3 regions of the Paenibacillus sp. J22TS3 genome follow, and region 3 is predicted to be linked to each of the others. Evidence: predicted binding sites of a transcription regulator. Region 3 holds the regulator's gene; each other region holds the start of a gene.

Region 1 (4,521 bases), on a different contig from region 3:
TCCATCCGAAATGGTGGCAGTTCATCGTGTTCCCTGTCTGGTTCGCCGGCCCGTTCGAGCTGCTGCTTCGGGGGGATAGCCGGAGTTACTTTGTAGTGTTTACACTGCTGGCGGTTCTGGTGCCGATCCTGTTGCTCTTTGTTTATATCAAAATGATGCCGGCATTTGAGCGAAATCTGCAGAAGCTCTCGGATCAGAGCGTCCGTTCACGGAAAGCGGGAGGCAAGGTGACGGATATGCTGGCCAAGTGGTTCAGTAGAACCCGGGAAGAGCAGATCTTCTTCCGGTTTGCGGTCAAAATGATGAGCACTGAACGTGATTTCAAGCTGAGGGTGTATCCGACGCTGGGCTTTTCGATTATTTTTCCGTTTATTTTCTTCTTTACGTTTACGCCTGAAGGGGGCACTCAGGCTATTCCGTCAAGCAAGATGTACCTGTTCATTTATTTCTGTGCGCTGCTGATCCCGACCGTGGTGATGACGCTGAGGTATTCGGGTAAATACAAAGGGGCTTGGATCTACAAGACCGCGCCAATTTCTAATACAGCCCCTATATTCAAGGGGACGCTTAAAGCTTTCCTGGCACGGCTGGTGCTGCCGATGTTCCTGGTGGATAGCATCATTTTCATTGCCGTTTTCGGGGTGAGAATTCTCCCTGATCTGGTGGATGTGCTGCTGATGCTGCCGCTCTATACGCTGATCAGCTTCATGATCTTCCGCAAAGCGCTGCCCTTCTCGGAAGCATTTGAGACTACGCAGCAGAAGGAAGCGATGCTCACCATTCCGCTGATGGGGCTTCTGGGAGTGTTTGCGGGGGTTCATTATTATAGCACCACAATTCCTTATGGTGTTTATATCTATATGGCGTTGCTGGTTGTGCTGAATGTGGTGGGCTGGAGATGGGTGTTCCAGAAGAGTTTGAAGTAACGATTATTAGGTAAAATATAGTGATTCTCGCAAGGGCCGTCCTGGTTGGGGCGGCCTTGTTGCTGTGCAGTTATATCCAAATTCGGGTAAATTCCCAACTTTTTGAAGGCTGTTATTGTTATATTTTTATAATAAAAATTTATAGGAGGAGTCTAATGCATACTGAGAAAACTATGACCGTAAATGGTGATGCAATGGAGAACCTTTCCTGATGAAAATAACCCGTCATATCCTATGGCTAATCCTCTCGCTAGCGGGGCTGCTCATGCTGGCTGCTTGTAACAGCCCGGGAAAGCCCTATTTATCCATTCTCATTACCAACGGTGAAAATGAAGGTATGAGATCTCATGTCTATGAGTATGACCTGAGCACACGCAAGACTGCTTTGCGCGGAGAGTTTAAGTATACGGCGCAATATCCTCTGGGGATTTATGATGCGGTTCACAACAAAATTTTTTACATTGCAAGAAATGGAGACGGCAAGTCAGATCAGTTGTTCTCTATGGATTTGAAAACCAAGGAAACGAAGCAGTTGACAACGAATCTGTTTGCGGTGAATGAGCTGTTTGTTAGTGGGAACGAAGTGATTCTGGCGGCTGCATCCAGGTTATCGAAGGATAACCATATCAAGCCGATAGCCAGTTATAATATAGACACGAATAAGTTCCGTTTTTGGTGGGACCCGGATAAGGATGACACAACGGTTTTCCTGCTGAAATACAATTCTTCTAAGGATAACTTTGATGTGGCTTTATATTCATGGGGGGATTTCTTTCATAAGCTTGAAATAGCTAATGAGAAGCAGAAACCGTTAGTGCCTCCAACTTATACAGTATATGAATATGAACCAGACGGGACACGAAAAGAAGCTCTCTTTACAACAAAGCAGGAATTGGGTTTTTACGCTTTATCTAATAAGAAGGATGAAATCATTTATTCAAGTGCTATAAATATAAATAAGCCGAAAACAGTAAAAATCCATGATCTTAAGACGGGTAAGGAGCAGCCTTTTACTGTATTCAGCACAATCAGCAACCTGTACTATGAGCCGGACGATCAAGCGCTGCTGGTGTTGGGCATTTATCATGATCAGAGGGGAGTATACCGGTATGACCGGACTACCCAAAAAGTTGAACAGGTATTGCTGGAACCGGAGAAAAGCTATATTAATGATTTTCAAATGATGACAAAGTGATCAGTCCATACCATTGTTGCCAGGATCACAGCGCCCCTTCAGATAAGCCGTTACAATGCGGGTAAGAACAACCTTATCAGAGGAGGAGCTTATGGATAACAATCAGGGTACAATGGAACCGCATGTGCGTACATGGGAGCAGACGGTGCGAAACGTGCAGGTGAGAAAGGTGGAGAATCAAGGGCCAAGGATCAAGCGGGAAAAGCTGACTGTCAGCTTCATGATCGGCCAGTACTGCTCCGGCCACCATTCCCGCGAAGAGCGTAAGCATGCTGCCAGCAATGACAAACAGGTGATTAAGCTGTGCTGGGATTGCTATTGCCTGCATCAATATGCCATGAAGCGGCTGGGTCTGTGCCAGTTCGGGGAGAAGAAGACGACCTGTGTGGAGTGCCCGGTGCACTGCTATAAGCCTGCGATGCGGAACCAAATCAAGGAGGTCATGAAATACTCCGGCCCAAGAATGCTCCTGAGCCACCCCGTGCTGACCGTATGGCATCTGCTGGACCAAAAAGGGGACAAACGAACGCCATCTTCCTAAGGGACCGGACAGATTTCCGGGCAAGCTAATTTGAAGTGGTGGAATAGGATACAGGCAGGCTGCCGTAGACCATGGTTCTGCGGACGGCCTTTTTTGTGCTGTTTCAGATGGGTTGCAGCCGCAATTTGAACCCGACACAGTAATAACAATACTTATGTGATTTCTGTCACAAATATGCCTGATTTGGGCTGATGAATGTGATAAAAGTCACAAAATTACAAAGAGGCTTCTGCGAAAATAGTGACCAGGATCACACGTGAGGCATCAAGATAGGCATTATTAGCTATTCACGCACAACAAAATTCGGAAAGAGGGAAAGAGGAATGGATACGTTACTGCTTGCACGCATCCAATTTGCTGCAACCACAATTTTTCACTTCTTCTTCGTGCCAGTATCCATCGGATTGGTCGTAATGATTGCGATCATGGAGACGATGTACGTAGTCAAAGGCAAGGAAGAATACAAAAAAATGGCCAAGTTCTGGGGGAAGCTGTTCCTGATCAACTTCGCGGTTGGGGTTGTGACCGGGATTCTTCAGGAATTCCAGTTCGGGATGAACTGGTCGGACTATTCCCGCTTCGTCGGAGACGTGTTCGGAGCACCGCTTGCGGTTGAAGCGCTGTTCGCGTTCTTCCTGGAGTCGACGTTCATCGGGCTTTGGATTTTCGGATGGGACCGATTGTCCAAAAAGGTGCATCTGCTCTGCATCTGGCTGGTGGCGCTTGGAACCACCATCTCCGCATTCTGGATTCTGGCCGCCAACTCCTTCATGCAAAGACCGGTGGGTTTCACCGTGAATAACGGCCGGGCGGAGATGAACGACTTCTTCGCGCTGATCGGCAACGGCCAGCTGTGGGTGGAATTCCCGCATACCGTGCTCGGCGCCTTCGCTACAGGCGCATTCCTGATTACAGGCGTCAGTGCTTACAAGATGCTGAAGAAGCAGGATACCGAGTTCTTCAAGAAATCTTTTAAAATCGCGGTGATTGTCGGGTTGGTATCCTCCTTCCTGACGGCCATCTATGGTCACCAGCAGGCTCAATATCTGGTGAAGACCCAGCCGATGAAAATGGCAGCGAGTGAAGGCCTATGGGGTAAAAGTGGTGATCCGGCAGGCTGGACGGTGATTGCTTCGATTGACCCGACCACCAAGGAGAACAAGTACGAGCTCAAGATTCCTTACCTGCTGAGCTTCCTGTCTTACAGTAAATTCAGCGGGGAAGTCAAAGGCATGAACGAGCTTCAAGACGAATATGTGAAAACCTATGGGCCGGGCAACTATATCCCTCCTGTACGCACCACATTCTGGAGCTTCCGCATCATGGTTGCCGCAGGCAGTCTGATGATTCTTCTCAGTGCTTACGGTGTATATTTGACCGCACGCAAACGCTTGGAGCGCTCGGGCAAATGGTACTGGCGGGCCATGCTGTTCAGCATTTCACTGCCGATCATTGCCAATACGTCGGGCTGGGTTATGACTGAATTTGGCCGTCAGCCTTGGACGGTATTCGGGCTGATGCAGACCAAGGACAGCGTGTCGCCAAGTGTGACTGGCGGACAGGTGCTGTTCTCGCTCATCGCGTTTTGTTTGATCTACGCCGCTTTGGCAGCTGTGCTTGTATATCTGTTTGTCCGTGCGATTAAGAAGGGTCCGAATGCGGAAGAGCAGACGGAAGCCCCTGTACAGGATCCGTTTGGTAAGGAGGATTACCATGCTGTCTCTTAATGAACTGTGGTTTATTCTGGTAGGTGTGCTGTTTATCGGGTTTTTCTTTCTGGAAGGTTTTGACTTCGGGGTTGGAATGGCGACCAAGGTGCTGGCGAAGAACGATATGGAGCGCCGCGTGCTGATTAACTC
Region 2 (4,521 bases), on a different contig from region 3:
AACAGAGGCATCTTCATCATCTTCATGCCTGGCGCGCGCATCTTAAGGATGGTTACCAGGAAGTTGATCCCCGTCGCCAGGGAACCGATACCCGAGATCTGAATCCCCCATATATAGAAGTTCTGTCCTACACCCGGACTGTGCGACAATTCAGACAGAGGCGGATAACTGAGCCAGCCCGCATCAGGAGAACCCCCGATAACGAAAGACAAGTTGAACAGCATAGCCCCCATCAGGAACAGCCAGAAGCTCATAGAGTTCAGGAACGGATAAGCCACGTCCCTTGCCCCCAGCTGCAAAGGTACAACCAGATTAAATAAGGCAAACATCAGCGGCATCGCCATGAAGAGGATCATGATCGTACCGTGTGTTGTAAATACAGCGTTATAGTGATCTGCCTGAAGGAACTTCATGTTCGGCAGAGCAAGCTGTGTCCGCATCAGCAGCGCATCGACACCACCGCGGAACAGCATCAGCAGTGATGCAATGAGATACATGATACCGATTTTTTTGTGATCGACGGTTGTAATCCATTCCGTCCAAAGCCACTTCCACTTTTTGAAATACGTCAGAACAAAGACGATAGCGATACTCGTCAATACGATGGCAACATCCGCACCATAAATCAGCGGATCACCGGTGACGAAAAAAGTGGAGGCGAACTCTTTAATATTTTCCCACATTACGTAACCCTCTTTCGCCTAACATTATGGTTTTGATGTTCCGTTGTAACTGCCGGTTTCGGTACTGTCCATGCCATGGTTCATATACATTCCACCGTTTTTAAATACAACTTCCTTATACAGATCCTCCGGATAGGAACCGAAGAATTCCTGCTTCGCCGTTCCTGGTTTGGCCAGTTGGGCGTACCCTTCCTTGGTCAAAGCAGGTGAGGAAGCTTGAACCTCTTTCACCCAGTCGTTGAACTCGGCTTGCGGTTTGGATTCAACCTCGAACTGCATATGCGCGAAGTCCCGTCCTGTAAAGTTCGCACCAGAGCCAAAGTACTTGCCAGGCTTATCGGCTTGAAGCCAGAGCTGCATCGCCATTCCCGGCATCGAGTATTCCTGACCGCCAAGCTGTGGAATCCAGAAGGAGTTCATCGGCGCATCAGAAGTCAGTTGGAAACGTACTGGAACGCCTGCAGGGATCTGCACGTAGTTCACAGTAGCAATCTTCTGTCCCGGATATTGGAACAGCCATTTCCAGTCCAGCGAAGTAACCTGAATCGTAATCGGATTCGCATCCGTTACCGGAGGCTTCGCCAGCTTGTACGTGTCCCGTGCGGTGAAGTATCCCAGGACAATAATAATCACAATTGGAATCCCCCACCAAATAGTCTCGAGCAGCTTACTGTCGTTCCAATTCGGCTGGTAAGGCGCATCGTTATCCGGCGTATCCCGGTATTTCCATACGATGTACACCATGAGCACAATGACTGGAATCACGATAGCCATACATATGAGTCCTGTTAGAATGATCAGCTTCTGCTGAACTTCAGCAACAGGTCCTTTCGGATCAAGCACGATGAACTTATCCCATCCGAGGGCAACGGATACCGCGATGATCAGCGCATAACTGAGGACCAAAATCGTGAGCAGTTTCCAGCCGGACCGCTTGCTTTTCATATTCCCATCACCTCTTCATCAGGTACAGTCTGAAGGCGGTTTTCCGCAAATTCAAACTGCACTTTATTAATATTAATACCCATACACACCAAAGCTGTTTCAGTTTAGCAGATTGCATGTGAGATTTGTCACGTTTTAACCAAATCGTCATAAATTGATTTGCACAAATCGGGATTATTTTCACGAAGTGTTCACAACTATTAATATGGACGCAAAAAAACCCTTTAAGACATGTCCTAAAGGGTTTTTACAATTTTGTTTCAACCCACCATTACGATATTCAACGGCTCTCTTTATTGGAGTTCGATTGAACCAAATAAATGGAGGTTCCAATGGTATACACAAACACACTGGCGATCATGCTGCCGAGTCCGCCCATAAGAGCAAGGTTGCGGTCATTGAATTCGCTCAGATTAAAAAGGCAAAGGACAACGCCAAATATAAGAAGCGCCCAGGATATTACAGTCATATAGAAGGCAACGGTGTAGCCATCATCTTTCATTTGCTGAACTTTGCTGAAAGGATATACTTTGGCTGACATATTCATCACTCCTGGTTAAATGTTGAAAGGGGTTACTTGATGTATTAAGTATACCACAAAAAACGAAAAATGTTCATAATTTGTTCAAATTATTTTTATAATTCCGTCACAATTTGAACTTGTGTTAACTTATCATTCACTTACCCCTTCCCCATGAAGCGAAACATATCTTCACCGTGCCCCTCATGGTATAATGTGGTCGGTTAAGCCTGAATTAGATGTCAAGAGGAGTAGATTACATTGGAACAGAACCCGGCTGCTTCAGAGCCGAATCACAATATAAGCGCAGAAGCTGTTACAGATTTGTGTCTCCTGGCTGGAAAAATTATGCTGCAAAGCGGGGCTGAAACCTACCGGGTTGAAGATACGATGGCACGGATTGCAAACAGCCTGGGAAGGCCCCGTCCACACAGCTATATCACACCGACAGGAATCATGTTCCAGTCGGACAGCGAGGCTTCCTCCAAGCTGATCGGAATTTCAGAACGCACCACTGATCTGCAGAAGGTTACCGCCGTGAACCTGATCTCGCGCCAGCTCAGCGCTGGCGACATTGATCTTGAGGGGGCCAGAGAAGCTCTGATGGATATCGACAAGGCCGCTCACGCCTTTCCGACCTGGCTGCTGATTACGGCGGCTTCCATTGCCAGCGCCTGCTTCATGATTATGTTCAAGGGAGGCTGGGACGATTTCCTGCCTTCCCTGATCAGCGGAGGCATCGGCTATTCGGCCGTCATTTATTTTCAACAGCTGGTACGGGTCAAGTTCTTCTCCGAGCTGTTCGCTTCCTTCCTGATCGGTTTAGTCTCGCTGCTGCTCGTGCGGGCAGGCATCGGATCATCCCTGGACAAGATCATCATCGGTTCAGTGATGCCTCTTGTCCCCGGTCTTCTCATTACGAATGCGGTACGCGATTTAATGGCCGGACATCTGGTATCCGGGCTAGCCCGCGGAGCAGAAGCCTTTCTGACCGCGTTTGCGATCGGAACCGGTATTGCGGTTGTGTTTTTATTTTTCTAGGATGAAAGAGGTATTTCCATCATGATCTTGGTTGCTCAACTGATTGTCAGCTTCATCGCATCTTCCGCATTCACCATTCTGTTCAATGTCCCGAAGCGGGCCCTTCTTCAGTGCGGGCTGGTCGGCATGCTCAGCTGGGTTATCTATCTTCTTCTGGAGGACTTTGGCCCCGTTGTGGCCTCCCTGTCCGCCAGTGCCTTTGTGGGAATTCTAAGTCTGATATTTGCGAAAATATACAAGATGCCTGTGATTATCTTCAGCGTGGCCGGAATTATCCCATTAGTTCCTGGAGGCCTCTCTTATGACGCCATGCGAAAGTTTATGGAGAACGATTATAATAGCGCTGTCCAGCTGGCCGCCAAGGTCTTCCTCATCTCTGGAGCCATTGCCATGGGCCTGATCCTGTCCGAAGTTCTTAACCAAATGTTGAGAAGAGCCAGACAGGGCAGGTAACGGACTTAAGTTATTCTAGGTTTGGTTATTCTAAAAAGAGTATCCCGAGAATCTGGACGCATTGCGAAGGGCGGGCCACACGTCCCCACTCTCCCCGCCCACATACCAATAAGCGAAACCGCCGATATGACGGCTTGCTCCCAATAGATATTTCCTTGTCAGGGAGCGGCCGTCTTCCATCCAGATCCGGTGCCGTACAGAACCGGTCTTATACGAAGCGGCATACTGCTGCAATGTGCTGTCCCATGCCGGCTTCAGCCTGTAGGTGCTGACCCGTTTATTTTGCTCAGGCAGGGAAATATCTGCTGACGAGGCCGCCGTGCCGTCTGTCTGAAGCGCCCAATCCCGGGTGTACAAAGGCAGGGCAACTATAACCTTAGCTGCCGGCACACGGCCAAGCAGCTTATCCAGCCCGCTTCTCACCCAGGGCAGCGAAGACACCGATCCAGGGATCGGGTCTCCATCCCAGTGTTCATCATATCCCATCAGCACGACATAATCTGCATACTGACCAATGGCCGTATAATCAAAAGCTTCGGTCCAGTCCGTGCCAAGGTCCGGCGAAACGCACACGGACAGCACTGCCTTCTCCGCATGAAGCCGGGCAGCAAGCTTCTGGATAAACAGGGTGAGACCGGCCTTATCCTCAGGATAAATATTCTCGAAATCCATGTTGATTCCGCCGAGCCCATATTTCTTCACGAGGTCCCCAAGCTGCTGGACGACCGAAGTGGTTTTGGCGGAATCGGCCAGGACTGTGTGGGTGGCATCCGCATCAAAGCCGTTCCCCAGCATCGCCCACACCTTCCTGTTATGCTGATCTGCCCAAGTAATCATGGCACGGTTCACGTATGAACTAACCATACTGTTATCCTCCAG
Region 3 (4,521 bases):
CGACAGTAGTAACCAAAGGAACGATACGCAGCTTCTTCAATAGAAGATCCTCCTTATAAAAAATCAACGGATTTCTCCGTCTTTTTGTATACTCAATTATATATCTCAAAAGTACAAGTATTAGTATATCACAGAATATATACTTTTTCTAAGCGAATGTCTGAAAATCTTTGAAATTGTTGGGATATTTCTCACAACGTTCAATAAATAGCCGCAAACCAAACAAGACCTTCCATTCTCATGATGGAAGGTCTTGTTTATTAGAACCTAGGTTTAGAGCTTTATTTTAAAATATACCAATAGCAACCCTCTTAACGATTAGGCAGGGTAAACGTATCCTGTAGAGCCTGCCCATCCGAGAATTTATAGAATCTGTAGTTATAATGATCCTTCTCTTTGTAGAACAATTGATATACATATTCCTTTGCCGTGTCATCCGGGTCTTTGTCATAGATTCCAGGCACGAGCCTAACAATAGTTGCATCTGGCAGCTCAGCTTTCACCTTATTGCGCACCTGCTCCAGAGTAACTCCGTTCTTGGCCAGCTCCTGATGATCCACTTTGCCGTCAACCACCCAAACCACGATATCCTGATTAGAAGTGCTCTTGCCCTCGATGACCCAGCATACGGTATCCCAGACCGACTTGCTTGCATGCTCTACCGAGGCCAGTCCCGCCTGCTGCTTCGCCACAATAATTGCCGCATCCTTCTCTGCCCAGTAATCACTCATGGTATATACATAATAACGCTGTATCCCGAACAGAACTACAAGCACAATGAGAATGGAGAGCAGAATCCATTTCGTCTTTTTCTTCAAGCCTTCACTTCCTTTCTGGCCAGAAGTCTCCGCTTAACGGGAGAGCAGTCCTTCAAAACATGCTTGAGCTTCCCGGCGAATCCGCTCTTCATCCATTGTGATGCAGCTTCCATTCTTCACGACTTGCGCCCCGTTCACCCACACGTGCTTAACATCCTTCGGCCCTGCAGAGTAGACCATGTGGGAAATGAAATCTGTATATGGAACAAAATGCGCTTGATCTGTATCCAAAGCAATGAAATCTGCTTTCATGCCAGCGGCAAGACGGCCAGTGTTCTGAAGATAGACGGACTGTGCGCCATAAATGGTGCCCATCTTGAGCGCCTCATCCGCAGGCACCGCAGTCGGATCACCTGATACGCCTTTATGAATCAACGCGGCGAGCCTCACCTCTTCAAACATATCCAAGTTATTATTGCTGGCTGCTCCATCGGTACCCAAAGAAACGACCACACCAGCCTTCTGAAGATCCATTACACGCGCTACACCGCTTGCCAGCTTAAGATTGCTTCCCGGGTTATGGGAGACGGCCACCTTGTTTCTGGCCAGGATTTCAATCTCTTCGTCGGTAAGATGAACGCCATGGGCTACAATGGATGGACGGGAGAAAAATCCAAGTTTCTCCAAATGGATGGCAGGACGTGTCCCATAATCGTTGATGTTCTGCTGAACTTCCGCAGCCGTCTCCGACATATGCGTATGCAGCGGCAGGTCCAGATCATGTGCCGCCTGGACAAACTTCTCAATAAATGCCGGAGGACATGTGTAAGGGGAGTGCGGCGACATCATGGTAGTGATTCTGCCATCGGCCTGTCCATGCCAGTCTTTGGCGAACTGTACCGCCTCCTCCAGCTTCATCTGCTGCACGTCTTCTGGACACAGCCCTATAGCTCCGCGCATGAGCACCGCGCGCATTCCGGATTCCTGCACCACCTTGGCCACCTGGTCCATGTGGTCGTACATGTCCAGGAAGGTCGTGGTTCCGCCTTTGAGCATCTCCAATACAGACAGGGATGTTCCCCAGTATACATCGTTAGATGTAAACTTGGCCTCCATAGGCCACATCTTCTCTTGAAGCCACGTTTGGAGTTCCATATCATCACCATAACCCCTCAGCAGGGACATTGCCGCATGGCCATGGGTGTTGATCAATCCTGGAGAAAAAAGCAGGCCGCTTCCGTCAAAAGCTTCTGTCTCCTCTTCACCTTCCGGGCAACTCTCTCCAACATATTTAATTACATCATCCTCGATCAGCATATATCCCTTGATCACGGATTGCCCCGGCTCCAATACCACAAAGGTTCCGTTCTTGATCAACCATTTACGACTCATTCCACTCGTCTTCCTTTCCATCCTCCAAATAATAAGCCAAGCTGAGCAGATCGGTAGTGAAATCCGCCGCATGCAGACGTACCCCGGCAGGCACCTTCAGAATAGTCGGGGCGAAGTTAAGTATGGCTTCTATTCCGGCGCTGATCAGCTGATCAGCAACCCGCTGCGCCTCAATATCGGGTACTGTAATAATCCCAATCCGGATATTCAGCCTCTTGACCGTCTCTCCCAATTCCTCAATCGGCTGCACTGTCAATGAGTTGATTTTTTGGCCAATCTTGTGCTCGGAAGCATCAAAGAGGGCCACAATCTTCATGTTATCTTTCAAATACGTATTGTAGTTCGACAAGGCTTGGCCCAGATTACCTGCCCCAACAAGGGCCACGTTAATCTGCTGATCCAAATTCAGGATTTGGCGGATCTTCTCAATCAGATATGAAACATCATAGCCGATTCCCTTACGGCCAAAGTCACCGAAATATGCCAAATCCTTGCGGATTTGTGCCGGATTCAGATCCAGCTTTTGTCCAAGCTCCTGTGAAGAAACGGTCGCAACCTCCCGCAGGCTAAGCTCATTCAGAAAGCGCAGATATACAGGCAATCTGCGCACAACCGCGTCCGATATTTTCTCCGATTTCATCTCTATTTCCCCCTAAATCTAATGAGTCCGGTCAATCGCCGGTGCCTAGCCATTCTGATATTCGGGACACCATTTGCTGTGTGGGCATATGCTCCATCTTTGGCCCCGGCAAAGAATACAGGAAGTACTTCCCATAGTAGGACTCAAGAATCCGCGTATCATAAACAATCACAATTCCGCGGTCCTGTGAGGAGCGGACCAGCCGTCCGAAGCCCTGCTTGAACCGGATCACCGCCTGCGGAACGGACAGCTTCATGAACGGATTCTTCTTCTGCCGCTGAAGCCGCTCACTCTTTGCCTCCACCAGCGGATGATTCGGCGGCTGGAAGGGCAGCCGGACGATCGCCAGGCTTGTCAGCGCATCTCCCGGGATATCCACCCCTTCCCAGAAGCTGCTTGTTCCCAGCAGTACGGAGGCCTGCTGACCTTGGAATCTGCGGGTTAGCTTGGTGCGATTGCCGCTGTCCACGCCTTGTCCGATCACAGTAATGCCTTGCGCGCCAAGCGCCTCCTTCAACGGATCGTAGACCTGGCGCAGCATCCGGTACGAGGTAAACAGGACCAACATACGGCCCTGTGTCGCTACCGCCGCATCAGCGAGCGAGCTCACCAATGTGCTGACAAAGTAGTCATCACCAACACTCCCCTTAACACTAGGGAAGTCTCTTGGAATGACAAGCAGTGCCTGCTCCCGGTATTTAAACGGGGAAGGAAGCATGGAAGTAAGCAGCCGATGCTGATCCGAAGCTTCCTGAAGTCCCAGCTGTTCAATCATGTACTGGAATGATTTGTCCACGGACAGCGTTGCCGAGGTCATAATAACACTTTTCTTTTTGTCAAAGAAATATTCCTTCAGCTGTTGGCTAACTTCAACTGGCACCGCGTAAATCTGCAGAGAACGGCTGCGGTAATGTCCGTTGCCTTCGATCCAATACACGGTCTCTTCGTTGTCCAGCTTCATGAATGAGCGGATATTGTCCCGCTCGGCCACCAAGTCCTTAAATAGACCGCTGATGTCCGTAAGCAAGCTCTCTGACCCATAGCTGTCATCATCATCCTTCAGCTCATTCATCATCCGCTCACCCTTGCGGATGACGCCCCCCATCGTCAGATAGATTTGATTCTCAAGCTCGCTCAGCTCTTCCCAGTTCTTCGGCTTGTTATTCGGCAGGAGCCTAAGCACGAACTGGCCGGGTTCACCGGGAGCTGCATCACTTCGTTCAGGCATCAAGCTGAACAGCTGGTCGCTGAGACGGTCCCAGTTCTCTTTGATCTCCAGCAGTTCCGGATACAAGTTATCAATCACGTTAACCCATTCCAGTGCTTTCTCCGAACCGCTGCTTTGAAGCTGGATGCGGAGATTAGGAAGCTGCCCTGTACGGCTGTCTTTATACAGCCGGGTAAGGGTATGAAGAACGGTGAAATACTTCATATTCATACCAAGGTGCTTGCCAGCCACATCTTCCAGATGATGTGCCTCATCAATCACCAGCCGCTCGTAGGATGGCAGCAGCTGATGCCCGGCCTTCACATCCGTAAACAGTTTGGAATGATTGGTGATCACCACGTCGGCCACTCCAGCTTCATGTTTGGCCTTGTGATAGTAGCATTTACGGAACCAAGGGCAGGAACGGCCCAGACATGAGTCTGATTCACTGGCAACTGTCTCCCAGAAGTCCGCCCCCCGGTTGCCTTGATTCAGCTCTTCATCGTCGCCGATTTCGGTCTGGG

The links. Region 3 encodes Rex, which represses fermentation and respiration genes when NADH is low (regulators of the CRP and FNR family bind a similar motif). Its sites were predicted from a motif close to TTGTGAAATATTTCACAA; they were not measured.
Region 1: a site for Rex is predicted at 2,858-2,875, ahead of KJS63_RS11185 (cytochrome ubiquinol oxidase subunit I). Genes of this name have one in related genera too.
Region 2: a site for Rex is predicted at 1,745-1,762, ahead of KJS63_RS15235 (ubiquinol oxidase subunit II). Genes of this name have one in related genera too.

The regions. Positions count from the first base shown of each region.
Region 1 is NZ_BOSF01000003.1:322,444-326,964, reverse strand. It holds gene KJS63_RS11200 (ABC-2 family transporter permease) at 1-926, shown strand, start outside; gene KJS63_RS11195 (hypothetical protein) at 1,138-2,121, shown strand; gene KJS63_RS11190 (nitrous oxide-stimulated promoter family protein) at 2,213-2,662, shown strand; gene KJS63_RS11185 (cytochrome ubiquinol oxidase subunit I) at 2,986-4,389, shown strand; gene cydB (cytochrome d ubiquinol oxidase subunit II) at 4,376-4,521, shown strand, end outside.
Region 2 is NZ_BOSF01000004.1:384,273-388,793, forward strand. It holds gene KJS63_RS15230 (cbb3-type cytochrome c oxidase subunit I) at 1-683, opposite strand, end outside; gene KJS63_RS15235 (ubiquinol oxidase subunit II) at 708-1,628, opposite strand; gene KJS63_RS15240 (hypothetical protein) at 1,909-2,169, opposite strand; gene KJS63_RS15245 (threonine/serine exporter family protein) at 2,497-3,189, shown strand; gene KJS63_RS15250 (threonine/serine exporter family protein) at 3,211-3,642, shown strand; gene KJS63_RS15255 (S-layer homology domain-containing protein) at 3,673-4,521, opposite strand, start outside.
Region 3 is NZ_BOSF01000001.1:370,126-374,646, forward strand. It holds gene KJS63_RS01665 (hypothetical protein) at 1-40, opposite strand, end outside; gene KJS63_RS01670 (cell wall elongation regulator TseB-like domain-containing protein) at 312-818, opposite strand; gene KJS63_RS01675 (amidohydrolase) at 852-2,150, opposite strand; gene KJS63_RS01680 (redox-sensing transcriptional repressor Rex) at 2,140-2,790, opposite strand; gene dinG (ATP-dependent DNA helicase DinG) at 2,822-4,521, opposite strand, start outside.